2 regions of the Paenibacillus sp. BR2-3 genome follow, and region 2 is predicted to be linked to the other one. Evidence: a T-box and tRNA genes for the amino acid it is inferred to sense, from the RefSeq annotation. Region 2 holds a T-box; the other holds one or more tRNA genes.
What was found. The T-box of region 2 lies ahead of metG (methionine--tRNA ligase). A T-box ahead of a tRNA ligase gene usually reads a tRNA of that ligase, here a tRNA-Met.
Positions count from the first base shown of each region.

Region 1: it has a tRNA-Met gene. The T-box ahead of metG (methionine--tRNA ligase) is inferred to sense a tRNA for this amino acid. The anticodon was not compared.

Region 1 covers NZ_CP126311.1:801,926-812,015, forward strand. The annotation lists rRNA gene PaeBR_RS03785 (23S ribosomal RNA) at 1-2,609, shown strand, start outside; rRNA gene rrf (5S ribosomal RNA) at 2,684-2,800, shown strand; tRNA gene PaeBR_RS03795 (tRNA-Ile) at 2,858-2,934, shown strand; tRNA gene PaeBR_RS03800 (tRNA-Asn) at 2,938-3,013, shown strand; tRNA gene PaeBR_RS03805 (tRNA-Ser) at 3,018-3,107, shown strand; tRNA gene PaeBR_RS03810 (tRNA-Glu) at 3,183-3,254, shown strand; tRNA gene PaeBR_RS03815 (tRNA-Val) at 3,261-3,336, shown strand; tRNA gene PaeBR_RS03820 (tRNA-Met) at 3,427-3,503, shown strand; tRNA gene PaeBR_RS03825 (tRNA-Met) at 3,620-3,696, shown strand; tRNA gene PaeBR_RS03830 (tRNA-Asp) at 3,722-3,799, shown strand; tRNA gene PaeBR_RS03835 (tRNA-Gln) at 3,930-4,004, shown strand; tRNA gene PaeBR_RS03840 (tRNA-Lys) at 4,036-4,108, shown strand; tRNA gene PaeBR_RS03845 (tRNA-Leu) at 4,129-4,212, shown strand; tRNA gene PaeBR_RS03850 (tRNA-Gly) at 4,219-4,293, shown strand; tRNA gene PaeBR_RS03855 (tRNA-Arg) at 4,304-4,380, shown strand; tRNA gene PaeBR_RS03860 (tRNA-Pro) at 4,408-4,481, shown strand; tRNA gene PaeBR_RS03865 (tRNA-Gly) at 4,494-4,564, shown strand; gene PaeBR_RS03870 (DUF1905 domain-containing protein) at 4,742-5,206, shown strand; partial or broken gene PaeBR_RS03875 (dihydrofolate reductase family protein) at 5,298-5,584, opposite strand; gene katA (catalase KatA) at 5,687-7,150, opposite strand; gene glgP (alpha-glucan family phosphorylase) at 7,256-8,872, opposite strand; gene PaeBR_RS03890 (copper amine oxidase N-terminal domain-containing protein) at 9,223-10,090, shown strand, end outside.
Region 2 covers NZ_CP126311.1:2,119,184-2,129,273, reverse strand. The annotation lists gene PaeBR_RS10070 (metal ABC transporter permease) at 1-541, opposite strand, end outside; gene PaeBR_RS10065 (metal ABC transporter ATP-binding protein) at 859-1,608, opposite strand; gene PaeBR_RS10060 (metal ABC transporter substrate-binding protein) at 1,640-2,584, opposite strand; gene metG (methionine--tRNA ligase) at 2,727-4,760, opposite strand; T-box leader at 4,807-5,066, opposite strand; gene yidD (membrane protein insertion efficiency factor YidD) at 5,106-5,375, opposite strand; gene PaeBR_RS10045 (Fur family transcriptional regulator) at 5,372-5,830, opposite strand; partial or broken gene PaeBR_RS10040 (iron chelate uptake ABC transporter family permease subunit) at 5,918-6,371, shown strand; gene PaeBR_RS10035 (heavy metal translocating P-type ATPase) at 6,307-8,742, opposite strand; gene copZ (copper chaperone CopZ) at 8,834-9,034, opposite strand; gene PaeBR_RS10025 (metal-sensitive transcriptional regulator) at 9,063-9,392, opposite strand; gene PaeBR_RS10020 (hypothetical protein) at 9,512-9,835, shown strand; gene PaeBR_RS10015 (YHS domain-containing protein) at 9,832-10,047, opposite strand; partial or broken gene PaeBR_RS10010 (S-layer homology domain-containing protein) at 10,063-10,090, opposite strand, start outside.

The DNA.
Region 1 (10,090 bases), 1.3 Mb from region 2:
AGTTACAAAGGAATTTGGTAGGCGAAGAGGTCTGGAAAGGCCCGCGATAGAGGTAATAGCCCTGTATCCTAAACCATGTTCTCTCCGAGACGGATCCCGAGTAGTGCGGGGCACGTGAAACCCCGTATGAATCCAGCAGGACCATCTGCTAAGGCTAAATACTACCTGGCGACCGATAGTGAAACAGTACCGTGAGGGAAAGGTGAAAAGCACCCCGGAAGGGGAGTGAAATAGAACCTGAAACCGTGTGCTTACAAAAAGTCAGAGTCCGATCTATGGATGATGGCGTGCCTTTTGTAGAATGAACCGGCGAGTTACGTTTAACATGCAAGGTTAAGGTGAGAAGCCGGAGCCGCAGCGAAAGCGAGTCTGAATAGGGCGATATAGTATGTGGACGTAGACCCGAAACCGTGTGATCTACCCCTGTCCAGGGTGAAGGTGCGGTAACACGCACTGGAGGCCCGAACCCACGCATGTTGAAAAATGCGGGGATGAGGTGGGGGTAGCGGAGAAATTCCAATCGAACTCGGAGATAGCTGGTTCTCCCCGAAATAGCTTTAGGGCTAGCCTCGGCACAAGAGTAATGGAGGTAGAGCACTGATTGGTTGCGGGGCCCGCAAGGGTTACCAAGATCAGTCAAACTCCGAATGCCATCTACTTATTGCCGGGAGTCAGACAGTGAGTGCTAAGATCCATTGTCAAAAGGGAAACAGCCCAGACCATCAGCTAAGGTCCCCAAGTGTGTGTTAAGTGGGAAAGGATGTGGAGTTGCACAGACAACCAGGATGTTGGCTTAGAAGCAGCCACCATTGAAAGAGTGCGTAATAGCTCACTGGTCGAGTGACTCTGCGCCGAAAATGTAACGGGGCTAAACACACCACCGAAGCTATGGCTTGATACGTATGTATCAGGGGTAGGGGAGCGTTGTGTATACGTTGAAGGTGTACCGTAAGGAGCGCTGGAGAGTACACAAGTGAGAATGCCGGTATGAGTAACGAAAAGATCAGTGAGAATCTGATCCGCCGAAAGCCCAAGGTTTCCTGAGGAAGGCTCGTCCGCTCAGGGTAAGTCGGGACCTAAGGCGAGGCCGAAAGGCGTAGTCGAAGGACAACAGTTTGAAATTACTGTACCACCGTAATCCGCTATGAGCGATGGGGTGACGCAGGAGGGTAGTGACGCGGACTGATGGATGTCCGTCTAAGCAGTGAGGTTGATGTGCAGGCAAATCCGCACATCGATAAGGCTGGGCTGTGATGGGGAGCGAAAATTACAGTAGCGAAGGTCATGATCTCACACTGCCAAGAAAAGCCTCTAGCCAGGAGAAGGTGCCCGTACCGCAAACCGACACAGGTAGGCGAGAAGAGAATTCTAAGGCGCGCGGAAGAACTCTCGTTAAGGAACTCGGCAAAATGACCCCGTAACTTCGGGAGAAGGGGTGCCCCGGTAGTGTGAATAGCACGAGGGGGCCGCAGTGAAAAGGCCCAAGCGACTGTTTAGCAAAAACACAGGTCTGTGCGAAGCCGCAAGGCGAAGTATACGGGCTGACGCCTGCCCGGTGCTGGAAGGTTAAGGGGAGCGGTTAGGAGCAATCCGAAGCTGTGAACCGAAGCCCCAGTAAACGGCGGCCGTAACTATAACGGTCCTAAGGTAGCGAAATTCCTTGTCAGGTAAATTCTGACCCGCACGAATGGCGTAACGACTTGGGCGCTGTCTCAACGAGAGATCCGGTGAAATTTTAATACCTGTGAAGATGCAGGTTACCCGCGACAAGACGGAAAGACCCCATGGAGCTTTACTGCAGCTTGATATTGAATTTGGGTACGATCTGTACAGGATAGGTGGGAGCCAGGGAAGCAGGAGCGCAAGCTTCTGCAGAGGCGACGTTGGGATACCACCCTGATCGTATCTAGGTTCTAACCTGGTACCCTAATCGGGTACGGGGACCGTGTCAGGCGGGCAGTTTGACTGGGGCGGTCGCCTCCTAAAGAGTAACGGAGGCGTTCCAAGGTTCCCTCAGAATGGTTGGAAATCATTCGAAGAGTGCAAAGGCATAAGGGAGCTTGACTGCGAGACCTACAAGTCGAGCAGGGACGAAAGTCGGACTTAGTGATCCGGTGGTACCGCATGGAAGGGCCATCGCTCAACGGATAAAAGCTACCCTGGGGATAACAGGCTTATCTCCCCCAAGAGTCCACATCGACGGGGAGGTTTGGCACCTCGATGTCGGCTCATCGCATCCTGGGGCTGAAGTAGGTCCCAAGGGTTGGGCTGTTCGCCCATTAAAGCGGTACGCGAGCTGGGTTCAGAACGTCGTGAGACAGTTCGGTCCCTATCTGTCGTGGGCGCAGGAAATTTGAGAGGAGCTGTCCTTAGTACGAGAGGACCGGGATGGACGTACCGCTGGTGCATCAGTTGTTCCGCCAGGAGCATGGCTGAGTAGCTACGTACGGACGGGATAAGCGCTGAAAGCATCTAAGCGTGAAGCCCCCCTCAAGATGAGATTTCCCAATACGTAAGACCCCTTGAAGACGACGAGGTAGATAGGTTGGAGGTGGAAGTGCAGCAATGCATGGAGCTGACCAATACTAATCGGTCGAGGGCTTATCCAATATCTATCACGCAGATTCGTTTCGGATTCAGTTTTCAGGCGACTCAAGCCTGAACATTTACGCTGTAAATGCCGTTTGGTGGCGATAGCGGAGGGGTTCCACGCGTACCCATCCCGAACACGACCGTTAAGACCTCCAGCGCCGATGGTACTTGGACCGAAGGGTCCTGGGAGAGTAGGACGTTGCCAAGCGGATCACCACAGTAACTGTGGTATTTTTTTTGCTCATAACATTTACATACGATAGTAGGGCCCTTAGCTCAGCTGGTTAGAGCGCACCCCTGATAAGGGTGAGGTCGGTGGTTCGAGTCCACTAGGGCCCACCATATTCCCTGATAGCTCAGTTGGTAGAGCACTCGACTGTTAATCGAGTTGTCACAGGTTCGAGTCCTGTTCGGGGAGCCATTATGGAGAGGTGTCCGAGTTTGGCCGAAGGAGCACGATTGGAAATCGTGTAGGCGCCACAAGCGTCTCGAGGGTTCGAATCCCTCTCTCTCCGTTGCAGTTACTTCCCGTAAGGGATGAGAACCCTCAGTGGTTCGTTGGAGCATGAGCTTCATAAAGATAACAGTTTGGCCCGTTGGTCAAGGGGTTAAGACACCTCCCTTTCACGGAGGTAACATGGGTTCGAATCCCATACGGGTCATATCATGGAGGCTTAGCTCAGCTGGGAGAGCATCTGCCTTACAAGCAGAGGGTCGGGGGTTCGATCCCCTCAGCCTCCACCATAAAAAATCCCCAAAAAGTGAAGCAAATGCTTCGCAGCGGGTTCCGAGTACTTTTCGGGGGCCCCACAGGGATAATAATACTTTTTCTGACGCGGGGTGGAGCAGCCCGGTAGCTCGTCGGGCTCATAACCCGAAGGCCGCAGGTTCAAATCCTGCCCCCGCAACCAATTTATCCTTATGTAATATTTTCTTTGGATAATGTGGTATAGTGGATTTAACACATTTGCTTGTCATCAAAGGATCAGGGCTTAAGCCCATCGGTATCCGGCATACTTATTACTGACGCGGGGTGGAGCAGCCCGGTAGCTCGTCGGGCTCATAACCCGAAGGCCGCAGGTTCAAATCCTGCCCCCGCAACCAATTTACACTTATGCATTATGTCTTTGGAACCGTGGTGTAGTTGGCCTAACATGCCTGCCTGTCACGCAGGAGATCGCGGGTTCGAATCCCGTCGGTTCCGCCATCTATTTATCTTCAGGGATGAGAATCCAAAAGTTGGGTTCGTTGAAGCATGAGCTTCGGTAGGGAGACTTCGCAATCTCGTAACGAAGTGAAGAGTATCCCGTCGGTTCCGCCATTTAGTTAATTATTGTTGGGGATTAGCCAAGCGGTAAGGCAACGGACTTTGACTCCGTCATGCATAGGTTCAAATCCTATATCCCCAGCCATTTCACCCCGAAAAGTGAAGTTTAGCAATGAGAGCCATTAGCTCAGTTGGTAGAGCACCTGACTTTTAATCAGGGTGTCGAAGGTTCGAGTCCTTCATGGCTCACTTTTATTTATTAGTAACATGCGCGTGTGGCGGAATGGCAGACGCACCAGACTTAGGATCTGGCGTTTCACGACGTGGGGGTTCAAGTCCCTTCACGCGCACCATATTTTGCGGACGTGGCTCAGCGGTAGAGCATCGCCTTGCCAAGGCGAGGGTCGCGGGTTCGATTCCCGTCGTCCGCTCCATATCAATTTTGCGCCCTTAGCTCAGCTGGATAGAGCGTTTGACTACGAATCAAAAGGTCGGGAGTTCGAATCTCTCAGGGCGCGCCATTTATATTTTCAACAACTTTATACTGTCGGGACGTAGCTCAGCTTGGTAGAGCACCTGGTTTGGGACCAGGGGGTCGCATGTTCAAATCGTGTCGTCCCGATTTTACATATTTGCGGGTGTAGTTCAATGGTAGAACTTTAGCCTTCCAAGCTAATAGCGTGGGTTCGATTCCCATCACCCGCTTACCTTAACTTAGACAGAGAGCTGCGAATTATCGCGGCTCCTTTTCATTAGTGAGAGAAATCCGTGATGAACAGTACACTTGCTGGTGGAGGCAGGTGTTTTTTTGTGTAGAGCTTATCTTTGCGATAAAATGGAATTCAACCTCTGACTGTCAATTACAGTAGAAAGGAGATCCATATGCACGAATTCGAAGCCAAGTTAGTAAAACCGGACATAAGCGGAAGCTGGACGTACCTGACCGTGCCTTTTGATGTTGAGAAATCATTCGGCTCAAGAGCTCGGGTTCAAGTTAAAGGGACGGTTAATGGCATCCCCTATAAAGGAACGCTTATGCCGCACGGGGATGGGAAGCATTATATGGTAGTGAACAAAGCACTTAGAGATCTGGCCCGAGCCACTAATGGAGATAAGGTTAAGGTTACGATGGAACAGGATCACGAGAAGCGCGAAGTGGAGGCTTCCGATGATTTCCTCGCTGTATTGAATACGAATGAGAAGGCTGAAGCGAACTACAACAACATGGCTTATTCCCATAAAAAAGCATATGTCGATTGGATTGAAGGATCTAAGAGACCGGAAACAAGACAAAGCCGCATCCAAAAATCAGTTGAAAAGCTGGCTGACGGAATAAAGCTGAAATAATGATATCTCTGAATAAAAAAAGCAGTTTTAACATGCTCAATGTTTAGACTGCTTTTTTGTGTTCAAAATAGGTACTATCTCTACGTCAGGATTATTTTTTCTCAGGCTGGTAGGTAAGTATAATGACTCCCGATGGGGTCGTCTTGGTTTCAACAAGTGCAAGAGCGGCCTTATCGCCTTCTCTGAAGAGACGTTTACCGCTCCCCAGCACAACAGGATGGAGGATGAGGTTGTATTCATCGATGAGGCCGTGCTGCATTAGCGTGTGTACAAGCTCGCCGCTGCCGTAAATCAAAGGTTACCACCGGGCTGCTGCTTCAGTCTGGATACTTCTTCGGCGATGTTGTCTTTAATCAAATTGGCATTCCACTGGGCTCTATTCGTGTTTATTTAATCACAACCGTAAATGCTTATGGGGTCAAAAAAAGCCTCAGACCCGAGGTCTGAGGCTTCAACAAGTCACATAGTACTTCTGTTGTCTTAAACGCCCTGCGGCAAAGGCAGACCCAACCCTGCGGCGATGCGCTGGCCGAATTCCGGATCGGCTTTGTAGAAATGCCCGATTTGGCGGATTTTGATTTCGTCCCGCTCGACTGGAGCCATGGCACCAACGATATTTTGCACGAGACGGGTACGTTCCTCTTCGCTCAGCAGCCGGTATAAATCTCCGGGCTGTGTGTAATGATCATTATGGTCATAGGCAACACTCTCCGCGAGGCCGGATACCTCGAAAGGAACAGGTTTATGTTGCGGAGACTCTTTCGGACCGCCGTAGCTGTTAGGCTCGTAGTAGACAGAACTGCCTCCATTGGTACCGCTGGTCATGGCACCGTCACGCTGATAGTTGTTCACGTCCGCTTTCGGACGGTTAATCGGCAGATTGTTATGATTGGCACCCACACGGTAGCGGTGTGCATCGGAGTAGGCAAACAAGCGGCCCTGCAGCATTTTATCCGGAGAAGCCTCAATTCCGGGCACGAACGAACCGGGGGAGAAGGTAGCCTGCTCAACCTCGGCAAAATAGTTCTCAGGATTACGGTCGAGCACCATGCGTCCAACTTCAATCAACGGATAATCATTCTGTGACCACACCTTTGTAACATCGAATGGGTCGAAACGGTAGGTGTTCGCGTCCTCGATCGGCATAATTTGCACATGCAATCTCCAAGCCGGGAAGTCTCCTTTGTCAATCGCGTTGAACAAATCCTCTGTATGATAATCCGGGTTCTCACCGGCTATTTTGGCTGCAAGATTCACGTCCATATTCTGAACGCCCTGTTCCGTTTTGAAATGATATTTCACCCAGACAGCGGCACCCTCCGCATTTACCCATTTGAACGTGTGGCTTCCGAAGCCGTGCATATGTCGGAGTGTAGCCGGAATTCCGCGATCCGACATCAGAATGCTTACCTGGTGCAGAGATTCAGGAGATAATGACCAGAAATCCCACACGGCATTGGGGTTTTTCAGGTGTGTCTGCGGATGGCGTTTCTGTGTATGGATAAAGTCAGGAAATTTAATGGCATCACGGATGAAAAAGACAGGTGTGTTATTCCCGACTAGATCATAATTTCCTTCTTCTGTGTAGAACTTTACGGCAAAGCCGCACGGGTCACGCACCGTATCGGCAGAACCCAGCTCACCGGCAACGGTGGAGAAACGGATGAACATCGGCGTACGTTTGCCTACTTCGGATAAAAAGCTTGCTTTTGTATATTGGGACAAATCATTGGTAACCTCAAAATATCCATGGGCTCCGGCACCTTTGGCATGTACGACACGCTCCGGCACACGCTCCCTGTTAAAGTGCGCTAATTTCTCAAGAAGGTGGACATCTTGAATTAAAGTCGGGCCCCGGGAACCGGCTGTCATCGAGTTTTGGTTGTCGCCTACAGGAGCGCCCCAGCTAGTTGTAAGATTGTTAGAATTGGAACTCTTATCAATTCCCGGAAAATATGCAATCCTTTTTTATAATAATTTTAAATAAGCGATATTTAGGTATAAAAAATCCCATCCGAAGGGGCGGATGGGATAGGGAAAACTTTTTAATTATGCCTTGATATACATTCTATTGTAATATTCTTCAAGCATACGCTTGGTAGCGAACTCGGTGCGGGTGGTCTCGATACTCTTTTTCATCATTTCGACCCACTTGCCGCGGTCCTCGTAGTAGGTTGGCAGTACACGGTTCAGGAGCGTATCGTACAGCGCATCACTGTCATGACGGTCCAATTCCCCGAAATCCGTGGTTTCAAAGCCGTCCCCGATCTGCCAGCCATTCTCGCCGTCCATGCAGGCTTCCGGCCACCATCCATCCAGTATGGAGCAGTTAAGTACACCGTTCATGGCTGCCTTCATGCCGGAGGTACCGCTGGCTTCCAGCGGCCGGCGCGGATTATTCAGCCAAATATCGGAGCCCCGGGTCAGCTGTGCGCCAATCGTCATATCGTAATTTTCCAGGAAGACGACGCTCTTCGGATATTTCTTCATCATGGACACCAGATTGCTAACGATTTTCTTCCCGTTATCATCAAGAGGATGAGCCTTGCCGGAGAAAACGATCTGTACCTTTCCGCTTTCCAGATACGGCTCGATAATTTCCGGCTGCGAGAACAGCAGGTCGCTTCGCTTGTAGGGTGCAGCTCTGCGGGAGAACCCAATGAGGAGATTATCGGGATTTAAGGAGATGCCCGAACGCTCCTCAATGAATTGAATTAGTTCGCCTTTGATCTCTGTATGAGCCGCCCATAGATCGCCGTCCTCTTCTAACGCATGAGTGATACGTTCATCTACCCAGGTAGGCGTATGAATGGCATTGGTAATTCCGATGATTGGTGATCTGCCGGCTACTTCCTTCCACATTTTATTGGAGGTCTCGGCATGCAGCTGGGCAACACCGTTGGAGATTCGGGACAGACGAAGTCCGGCTACGGTCATATTGAACGGCTCCCCCCCGATCCGCTCCATTTGCTCGCGGGAGAGGCCGTTAAATGCGCTCATATATTCCAACCGGTCCAGCGGGTGGGTTTCATTGCCTTCCTTAATCGGGGTGTGGGTGGTAAATACGACTTCTCCCCGTGTCGCTTTCCATGCTTCCTCAAAGGTACTGCCCCCGGACATTTTTTCACGAATCAGTTCAGTGGCCGCCAGAGCAGCATGCCCCTCGTTGAAGTGATATACGTCAATGGGGATGTCCAAGGCACGCATAGCTTTCACGCCGCCGATTCCAAGCACAATTTCCTGGGCAATTCGTTCCTCGCCGAACCATCCGTACAGCTGTCCGGTAATCCAGGCGTCGCTATTCTCAGGAATGTCTGTATCCAGTAAATAAAGCGGGTTGTTGCCGAAGTGATCGGTTTTCCATACTTTACAGACCACATCGGTTTTTCTGACTTTTACCGTAACCTTTACCCCTGTATCTTCAAGGAAATCATAAACATAGTTGTGATAGGAGTCGTATGGATTGCCGTTTGCGTCAATTTTTTGATCCGTGTAGCCTTGCTTCCACTTCAGACCGATGGGGATAATGGGGGCGTTAATGTCCTTGGCGCCCTTGATGTAGTCCCCTGCCAGAATACCCAAGCCTCCGGCATACATTTTGAAATCGGAATGAAGCCCATACTCCATACTGAAATAAGCCACTGCCGGTAATTTCTTCTCGTTCACTTGATAAGCCTCCTAATCATGGAATAGATTAAATTACAGAAATACTGTAGGCATTATCTAAGGTGCAAACGTTTGCTCAAAAAGTGGTGAGCAGTCATTAGTGAAAGCGATTGCATATATATTTTAGCACACATTAAGCGTGAAAGGTTAACGAAGTTTTGGTGGGAATGATCCGCAGATTTATTTGCATGCAGTCAATCATAAGTAGGTCTGTCCGGCTGGTACCGGAGTAGCGTTGCAATCTCTGACCCGAGCTATATTACCCAAAAAGCACGACTGCTCTAACAAAGTTAAAGTGTTCAGCCGAATATAGAAGGGATATATACAAATACTGAGGAGGTAAAGGGAATATGAAAAAAAGCTTTATGATTCTCACAAGCTGCCTACTGGCAGTTAGCCTTATGTCGGGTTCGGCATTGGCAAGGTCACAAAATGGCAATGGGACAGAGAAGAAGCAAGGAAACAGTTTCAGCAGGTCTGTTACGGTATCGGACAAAGAAAAGGAAATAGAAATAGAAATAGAATATAGAAAAGAAAGAGAAAATAAAAAAGAAAGAGAAAATAAAAAAGAAAAAGAAAAAGAAAAAGAAAAAGAAAATAGGAATGAAAAAGAAGATAAAAATGAAAAAGAAGATAGGAATGAAAAAGAAGATAAGAATGAAAAAGAAGTTAAGGTGAAGGTAACAGTAACTTCAGCTACATATGCTACATATGGCAAAGGCGGCAATGGATATAAAGGTCTACTCCATGCGATTGAGAATATAAAGGACAAGCCTGCCGGTGCCATAATTGCCGAGCTTCTGTTGACGAAATATAATACCCAGCTTACACCTGAAATGAAGGCCGAGCTGGAAGCCATCAAGGAAAAGGATGCAGCGCTGTCTGCGCTCGCTGATATGCTGAATAAAAGAGGAAGCGTAACCGATGCGGTATACGTGGAGAAGGAAGCTATCAAAGCGAACGTTAAGAATCTGAATTCTTACAAAAAGCTGGGCAAGCTGTACGATAAAATCGGTGAAAAAGGTGTAAAGCTGTACATTAACGGTGAAGAGTCTTCCTCCGATGTGGCTCCGATCCTCACGAACAGCAGCACATTAGTGCCGTTCAGAGTGGTTGCCGAGTCGTTGCAGGCGGATGTAGTCTGGAACAAAAAGGAGCTTTCCGTTACCGTAATCCGTGACGGGATTACCGTGAAGCTATTTATCAATAAAAAGACGG
Region 2 (10,090 bases):
CTGTCAGCACCGTGATGAGCATATTGAGCAGCTTCACCGGCAGTCCGCTGACACTGGCTGCGTCCTCCTCAAAGCTAAGCAGAAAAAATTCTTTAAAGAAGAGTACGACCACCGTAACTACCGCAATCGTCACTATCCCCACTACCACCAGATCCGTGTTATCCAGCGTATATATGCTGCCGAACAGGTAGCTCATTACATCCGCATTGTAGCCCTTGCCCAGCGTAAAGAAAAGGGAAGCGAGCGCTACACCGCCCGACATAATAATGGCAATCGAAAGCTCGGCATAGCTTTTATACGCCTTACGAAGCTTTTCAATCGCGAAAGAGGCCGCAACAGCGAAGATCAGCCCCGCCCCCAAAGGGTAAAAGCCGGTCAAAAATCCGAGAGCCACACCGGCTATCGTTACGTGTGCAAGCGTATCTCCAATCATCGAAAGGCGTCTAAGCACAAGAAAAACGCCTATGAGCGGCGCTGTAATGCCAATCAGCAGACCGCCGGCAAGCGCCCTCTGAAAAAAATCGCTGAACAGGATTTCCAAGATGAATTATCTCCTTAAAAACTTCATCCCTCCCAAACCCTCCCTTCAAAGGGAGGGCCCCAAGGGTTGCACCCTCTGGACACCCGCTAAGGGCAACTAGCGTGGGATGAACGGTTTCTGATATTTGGGACTAGGTTAGAGTAAAGATCGCTTTCGTCCCTGGCGGGACACGCTTGACTATCGGCGGGATCTACATACGTATTAAGATCAAAAAGATTAGATCAAAGGCCTGGTCATCCTATGTTGTACAATGGATAACCAAATTAAGATCAAAAGCAAAAGCATAACCAATTGAAAAACAGAAGAGCGAAGGATAGTCAGGACAGGGTGTGCTGTAAATTATCCTCGGCGCAATCCTGAAGCTCATGCGAGTGACGGGAGTAGAAATTGATTTTACCATTGCACTGCACAGGTTCTTTGCCGAGGTAGTTCCGGATCATATCGATATCATGCGATACCATGAGAAAAGTCATGTGGTGATGGGCATGCATATGGGTGATCAAATCAAAGAATCCGGCTTGTGTTTCGGCGTCGATACCAACGGTGGGTTCGTCCAGAATCAGCAGATCCGGGTGGTTTATGAGGGCTCGGGCCAAAAATACACGCTGCTGCTGGCCTCCGGACAATTGACCGACTCTTTTTTCGGCAATATCCTGAATCCGCATGACTTCAAGCGCATCATCACACTGCCGCTGCTGCGCACGCGACACGCGGCGGATCAGATTTTTGTTATTGTATAGACCGGACTGGACGACTTCGCGCACGGTTGCTGGAAATAGAGGGTTAAAAGTGTTCTTCTGCGGAACGTAACCGATACGCTCCCAGTCTTTAAACTTTCGGGCAGGCTGTCCAAACAGCCTGATTTCGCCGCTGGTTGCAGGAAGCAAACCGACAATCATCTTGAGCAGCGTGGTCTTACCGGCACCGTTCGAACCGATAATACCGACAAAATCCCGTTCCTTCACGGTATAATTCAGACCGGAAATGACCTTCTGTTCGCCGTAGGAGAAGGAAAGATCCTGTACTTCGATCATATGCTGATGGCAATCCAAGGATACCGGTTGCATGTCATTACCGCCTTTCTTGATACTTTCCTTTTTATTGTAAAGCCTGAATCAGATTTTGCAAATTTTTCTCCATCAAAGTGAAATAATTATCCTTTGCTTTCTCCTGATCCTTCGTCAGTCCCTCCACCGGATTAAGCACCAGTGTCGACACTCCGGCTTCACTAGCCAGTGTTTTGGCCAGTTTATCGGAAACCAGCTCTTCAAAGAAAATATAGCGGATGCCTTTAGCCTTCACCAAATTCGTTAGATCCACAATATCCTGGCTGCGCGGCTCCGCATCCGGGGACAATCCCATGATCGCATGCTGCGTCAAGCCATAATCACGGCTCAGGTAAGAAAATGCCTCGTGGGAAACAACGATTTCCTTATTCGGGATCTTACCAAGCTCCTCCTCAAAGGTTTGGTCGAGTTTCTTTAAACGCTCTGCAAGTGTATTATACCGCTCTTCATAAGCTTCTTTGTGCTCAGGGTCCACCTTCAGCAAGCTGTTTTTAATATTTTCTGCCATAATCAGCGCCGATTTCGGGCTAACCCAGGTATGCGGATCCGTGTGCAGGCTATCGCCATCAGTGTGTTCATCTTGCTCCGCTTCGTCCGTCATTATATAATCGACACCTTGACTGACCTCTACAGCCTGAACCTCTGAGGCATTATCCAGCCCTTTCAGAAAATTCGGTACCCAGCCCTCCAGCCCTGCACCATTATATAAAAATAACTGCGCTTTCGATGTGTTCACAATATCCTGGCTGCGCGGTGTCCAGTCATGCGGCTCCACCCCGACAGGTAGCAGATTAATGGCATTGATATCTTCGCCACCAATTTCTTTAGCAAATTCATATATCGGATAAAAGGTAGTGACAACATTCACCTTGCCTTCTTGAATACTCCCGCTGCTCTTCGCCCCGCACCCGGCGAGCACAAGAACCAGCATCAATGCACAAATCAGCAGCCCCTTGCGTAATACGTTCGAACCCATAATAGCTATCGACTCCTCAGATCGTAATTTTTACTATTTGAATTATAATAGTAATCGTTACGATAAGTCAACAAGATCAAAGAAACTATTCCGCAAAAAAACAGCCCAGTCATAAGACTGGACCGCTCTCCTGAGTTACACATTACTTTACAATCGCTCCGTTCGGCATACTGTCGGGAACCGTAGCAATGGTAAGCTGATCGCCTTTGGAAGCCGCCAGGATCATGCCCTGGGACAGCTCGCCGCGCAGCTTCACCGGCTTCAGATTGACAATACAGATTACTTTGCGCCCGACCAGTTCTTCAGGTGTGTAGAACTTGGCAATTCCGGAAACAACCTGGCGCTGTTCATAGCCGAGATCCAGCTGCAGCTTCAGCAGCTTGTCGGCTTTTTTCACCGCTTCCGCCGAAATGACTTGAGCTACTCTCAGCTCAGCCTTGGCGAAATCATCGATGCCTATTTCTTCCTTATGCTCTTCTTCAGGCTCAGATGCCCCCGCTGCTGCCGGTTGATTCAATGCTTCCGTTGTAGTTGTTGTCGTTACGGGTTCTGCGGCTTTGCCTCCACCCATCGCTTCTGCGATATAGGCGACCTCCTGCTCCACATCCAGGCGTGGGAAGATCGGGCTGCCTTTAACCAGTTTTGTTCCTGCCGGAATCAAACCGAAGGTTCTGCCGCTATCCCATGTTGTCAATTCACCCGGCTGGATACCCAGCTGTTCCCAAATCTTGGCCGGTGCACCGGTCAAGAACGGCTGCAGCAGGATCGAAGCTGTCCGCAAGCCTTCCACGAGATGTCTCATGACGGAGGCCAGTTCAGCTATCCGGCTTTCATCCTTTGCCAGAACCCAAGGCTGGGTCTCATCAATGTATTTGTTCGTCCTGCTGATGAAAGCTCCGATAGCCGTCAACGCCACAGAGAACTCCATTTTTTCCATAGCTTCTTCCACTTTGGCATAAGTGCTCTGTGCCGCTGCTTCCAGTTCGCCGTCGAATGCCGTCACTTTTCCTGCATACTCAGGCAATTCTCCGCCAAAATACTTCTCCACCATCGCGCCGGTTCGGTTCAGCAGATTTCCCAGGTCGTTCGCAAGATCATAGTTGATCCGATCAACGAAGCTTTCCGGCGTGAACGTTCCGTCCGAGCCAAACGGCACCTCCCGCAGCAAATAATAACGAAGCGCATCGAGCCCATAACGGTCGATCAGGGTTACCGGATCTACTACATTGCCCTTCGACTTGGACATTTTTCCGTCCTTCATCAATAGCCAGCCATGGGCAAATACCTTCTTGGGAAGCGGCTCGCCCAGCGCCATCAGGATAATCGGCCAGTAGATCGTATGGAAGCGGACGATTTCTTTCCCTACAATATGTACATCCGCTGGCCAGAAGTTGTCATACAGGCTGCGATCCTCAGAACCATAGCCGAGAGCTGTAATATAATTCGTTAATGCATCAATCCAGACGTAGACTACATGCTTCTCGTCGCCCTTTACCTTAACGCCCCAGTCAAAAGTTGTCCGGGATACCGCGAGATCTTCCAGACCGGGCTTGATAAAATTGTTGATCATTTCGTTCTTGCGCGATTCCGGCAAAATAAATTCCGGATTATCCTCGTAATACTTCAGCAGGCGGTCGGCATACTTGCTCATCCGGAAAAAGTAGCTTGCTTCCTTCACAAGCTCGACTGGATGGCCGCTATCCGGACTTTTACCGCCGGTAATTACCCCATTTTCATCACGCACGATATCGACCAATTGAGTTTCTGTATAAAAGGTTTCATCAGGAATGCTGTACCAGCCTTCATATTCACCTTTGTAAATATCGCCCTGCTTCAGCAGACGGTCAAAAATATCCTGCACTACTTTTTTATGGCGTTCTTCCGTTGTGCGGATGAAGTCATCGTTAGAAATATCCAGCTTGCGCCATAGCTCCTTAATTCCAACAACAATATCGTCTACGAACTGCTGAGGGGTCTTGCCCGCTTCCTCTGCCTTGCGTTCGATCTTTTGACCGTGCTCGTCCGTTCCTGTCAAATATCGCACCTCGTAGCCGCGTAACCGCTTGTAGCGGGCCATAGCATCACCGGCAACTGTCGAATACGCATGCCCTATATGCAGCTTGTCACTCGGGTAATAGATAGGTGTAGTCAGGTAAAAGGTTTTCTTCTCACTCATTTTCGTCATCCTTTCTTCTTTAAAAGACAAAAAACTCCCGCCCCCTTTATGGGGCGAGAGTAAACTCACGCGTTACCACCCAAAATTCCCTGTCTCCTCACAGAGATCAGGCTTCATCAGTCCGTTTGCGAACTGCCCATTAACGCTGGAACACGCCGTTCTCTAACATAGACCCTATGGCCGGGTCCTCTGCTCGAAAACAGTTCCTCCCGGACCATCTTCAACAAGGACTCCATACCGGCTTTCAGCTCCTGCCGGCTCTCTGTAATGGTCGTCCCGATTTACTCATCCGTTCGTCGGAATTATAGCTATTATTGAAAATATACCCAAAGGGGAGCCGTGATGTCAAGTGATACGGGCAGAGCCCTCTTTAGTAGATCTTTCTTTGAGTGGCGGTACAGGATCAAGTCCTCCCGGATGAAAAGGATGGCATCTTGATATCCGCTTGGCGGCAAGCCATGAGCCCTTGACTGGACCGTGAACTTCAACCGCTTCCAGCGCATAGGCGGAACAGGTTGGATAAAAACGGCATGTAGCCGGCTTCAACGGAGAAATGTATTTGCGGTACACCTTGATAGGTAGCTGAACCGTTTTGCGCCCGATTCCCCTATTCATTGACCCTCACCGGCATATCCTGCCGTAACCGTCTCTTCCCGGTTTTCTTCACATTCTCTGCAGTAACCGAACACCTCAAATTTATGCTTGACTACCCGGAACTGGTCCGGAGTTTCCGTCATATTCATCGGACAGAAGGAAATCGGATAGGTTTTCTGGCATTGGAGGCAAATCATATGATGGTGATGGTGATGCTCATTGCAGCTCCCTTTGAACTTGACTCCGTCTTCAAATACTACCTGTTCAAGGACACCCAGCTCTTCCATGACCCTAAGGTTGCGATATACGGTATCAAAGCTGAGTCCGCTGTATTTACGTCCCATATGCTCATATACATCCTTAGCTGACAAATATCCTGAGCTCTCTCCGAATAACTTGGCAAGCGTTTTGCGCTGGTCGGTGATTCGCAGTCCCTGCCCCGACATGACCTCCAAAATTCGTTCTGTCGACAGCATACGCTCATCTCCCAATACATTTGTGTAACACTCTCCTTATAATGCCCGAAAAAAAATGCCCCGTCAATGAATGAACCCTCTTATGTGGGTGTTGCCGTATACGCACTGGGATCTCTTGGACGCAGCGGGATGTCGCCCGTAAAAATCACATTAGCCGGTGCGGCGTTGGGGGCACTGGCCTCCTCGTTCACGCATACGCTCCTGCTGATAGACGAGCGATCCATTCAGGAAGTGCTGTTCTGGCTGTCCGGTTCGGTCGAGGGGAGAAAGCTGGACCTTCTCGCGCAAGTGCTGCCTTACATGACCGTGGCGTGGATCGGCTCCTTTCTGCTGGCATGTCCTATCAATACTTTGCTGCTGGGCGAGTGCGTTCCTGGGCGCAATCCTTCTCATAGGGGCGGACATCGGGGCCAGATTCGTCGCCGTTCCGAAAGAGGTGCCGGTAGGGGTAATGACCGCTTCCTCCCCAGCCTATATTATACCCGTACCCGCTGCAGACGAAGCGCATTCAGTACAACCGATACCGAACTTAAAGCCATAGCCGCACCTGCCACCCAGGGTGCAAGAAGTCCTATAGCCGCGATCGGAATGCCGATCGAATTGTAAGCAAGCGCCCAGAACAGGTTTTGGCGAATGTTCGTCATCGTCTTGCGGCTCATATAAATCGCGTCAGGGATACTGTTTAAATCGCCGCGCATGAGTGTGACATCCGCCGCCTCCATCGCGACGTCTGTTCCGGTCCCCACAGCCATGCCGATATCCGCCATCGCAAGAGCGGGCGCGTCGTTGATGCCGTCACCGACCATTGCGACTTTTTTGCCCGCCGCCTGGAGCTTTTTGACTTCCTCAGCTTTTCCTTCCGGCAGCACTTCGGCCAGCACATGATCGATCCCAACCTGCTTGGCAATCGCTTCTGCGGTGCGCTTATTATCCCCGGTAATCATGATGACTTCGATGCCCATCTTTTTCAGCCGGGCCACTGCATCTTTGGACGTTTCTTTGATGGTATCCGCCACGGCAACGAGACCCGCATATTGACGGTCAATGGCGATCAGCATCGCTGTTTTCCCATCCTGCTCGAGTGCCTCCATTTTTTTGAAAGCCGGCTCTGCCGATACATCGAACTTCGCCATTAACTTACGTGTGCCGGCTAAAATTTCTTTGCCTTCCACAACTGCGCGGATCCCGAAACCCGGAATGGCTTCGAATTCCTCCGTAGCAGGCAAATCAATTCCTTTTTCCCTAATCCCGTTAACAATCGCTTCCGCGAGAGGGTGCTCCGAGTTTTTCTCTGCTGCCCCCACCCATCTCAGGAAAGTCTGTTCATTACCCGTCTCATCTACCACATCCGTAAGCTCGGGCTTTCCTTTCGTTACCGTGCCGGTCTTATCCAAAATGATCGCATTAATCTTATGCGTTCCTTCCAGATGTTCGCCGCCTTTAAAGAGCACGCCGAGTTCCGCGGCACGGCCGGAGCCTGCCATAATCGATGTCGGTGTAGCCAATCCCAATGCGCAAGGGCAAGCAATAACGAGGATCGCAATCCCGATTTCAAGCGCCGTTGCAAATTCACCCGGCGAGAACAAAAAGTACCAGAGTAAAGAAACCACCACAGCTATCCCGACTACAATCGGCACGAAGATGCCGGAGATGACATCCGCCACGCGTTGAATCGGCGCTTTGGAGCCCTGAGCTTCCTCCACTACTTTAATGATTTGCGCCAGCGCCGTTTCTTTGCCGACCTTGGTCGCTTTAATGCGAAGCATCCCGTTCTTGTTGATGGTAGCGCCGATCACATTGTCTCCGATCCGCTTATCAACCGGAATGCTTTCACCAGTGAGCATCGATTCGTCAACGGCGGACGATCCTTCCACTACCTCGCCATCGACCGGAATCTTCTCGCCCGGCTTTACCAGGACGATATCGCCGGCGATTACTTCTTCAACAGGAATGCTCATTTCTTCCCCGTTACGAACGACGAGCGCCGTTTTTGCCTGCAAGCCCATCAGCTTCTTGATCGCTTCCGAAGTCCGTCCTTTGGCAAGGATTTCAAACAGCTTGCCCAAAAGAACCAATGTAATCAAGATCGAACTTACTTCATAGTACATCGCAGGGCCCATCGGGCCCGCTCCCATCCGCACCCATTCCAAAGTGAGATAGATACTGTAAAAATAAGCGGCCGACGTACCCAATGCAATCAAAACGTCCATATTGGCACTCTTGTTGCGCAGCGCTTTATAAGACCCGATATAAAACTGGCGGCCGATATAGAACTGGACCGGCGTGGCGAGCGCGAGCTGGAACCAGGGATTTATGAAAATATCCGGAGCCCAAAGCCATGACATAAAGGAGAAATGGCTGAACATGGCCCAAAGCAGCGGGAAGGACAAGACCGCAGAGATCAGTAATGTCCGCTTCTGCCTGGCAATCTCTTTTTCGCGGTGTTTCCCAGGATCGGCCACCTCTGCCTTCGGCATCGCTTTGTAGCCGAGCTGCTCCACCTTTTTTTGCATATCGGACAGGGACACGCTTGCCGGATTATATTCCACGCGCGCCGTTTCCAACGCCAGGTTCACATTTGCATTTGTGACGCCGGGCATTTTGTTCAAGCCTTTTTCAATCCTTGTTGCACAGGCCGCACAGGTCATCCCGGTAATTTGAAGATCGATGGAGTCCTTAACGGTACCGTAGCCTAGTTTTTCGATATTTTGTTCCATTTTAGCAACATTCGCGATTTCCGGATCATACGTAACGGAGGCTCTTTCCAGGGCGAAATTAACGTTAGCGTCCTTGACACCCTCCATTTTCTTCAAGCCCTTCTCAATCCGGTTCGCGCAAGCCGCACAGGTCATCCCCGTAATCTGCAAGGTGGTTTGTTCGTTTTTTTCAGCATTAGCTGCACCTGTACTCATTTTCATCACCTGTCTCTTCGTTTTTTATACCTCTGTAGGGTATAAATCTAAGTAAAAGAAGGGAGCCACCGATCTGATGGCTCCGGATCAATCAAACGACGTCGTAGCCTTGATCTTCGATCGCCTCTTTGATGGCTTCAAGAGAAACTTTAGACTCGTCATAATTTACTGATACAGAATTATTGGCAAGGTCAACTGTCGCTGATGCACCGAGGTTTTTTACCGCTCCTTCAACCGAATTCACACAGTGCCCGCAAGACATGCCTTCTACTTTCAATGTTACGCTTTGCATCATGTATCCCTCCAAATTTTAATTTGCACTATTTCATTAATTTATTTACGGTTACCAACAGTTCATCAATGACCTCTTGGTCGCCGGACTGTATCCTTTCGACAATGCAGCTTTTCATATGTTCCTGGAGCAAAAGCTTGCCTACACCATTCAATGCTGACTGCACGGCCGCAATTTGATTCAATACGTCATCACAATAAGTATCCTTTTCAATGAGGCCTTTTATGCCTCTTATCTGGCCTTCAATCCGGTTGAGTCGGGAAACCAAATTGGATTTCGTTTTATCAGGGTGATGGCTTTTTCGCTCGCCGACGGTGTCGCAGCAATCGTTGTCCTGAAGCTCAGATTCATTTTTCATTTAGCATTTATCACCTCACAACTTAAATATACAGTACCCCCCATGAGTATGTCAACAGATTGTTAAAATAAAATGTATCAGATTTATTTGGCAATGCCGCAGATTTTTTTCGCAACTATTTGATTACGTCTACCCTTTGCGTTCTTATTGGCGATAATAATAAAGATGCTGCTCCTGATCATACAATTACTTTGTTGGAAAGCGGTGGTGCTGATGTATGGAAGGAAAATAATCTATATGCTGCTAGGTATTTGTTTCGTCGTTGCCGTGCTGGTATATTCTTTTGTTCAATTCATGTCTTAACCCCGGTAATCGCCGATTCCGCCTTTCGCGCTGACCATAAATTACTATTCAAAGGCGAGATTACTCCTTTAAAAATGATTTTGAAAAATCTAAAGACTGCCGAGTATTCGGCAGTCTTCTCATTATTCCTGATAGATTAGTGACTGCACTCTCCATGGTTGCGGTGACCCGGATGTTGATGCTTGCCGCAGCATTCTCGTGGCTGGGCATATTGTTCAGGATCAGCATCAAATTTTTCCTTGCAGGCAGATGCGCAAAAATAGTAAGTTGTTTCCTGCCAAACGGAACGTAAAGTGTCATCTTGCACGCTTATCGCCATTCCGCATACCGGATCTTTCTCCTTATGTTTCATACAGAGTTCCTCCTTTTATTTCGTGCTTGCGGCCAGCAAATTT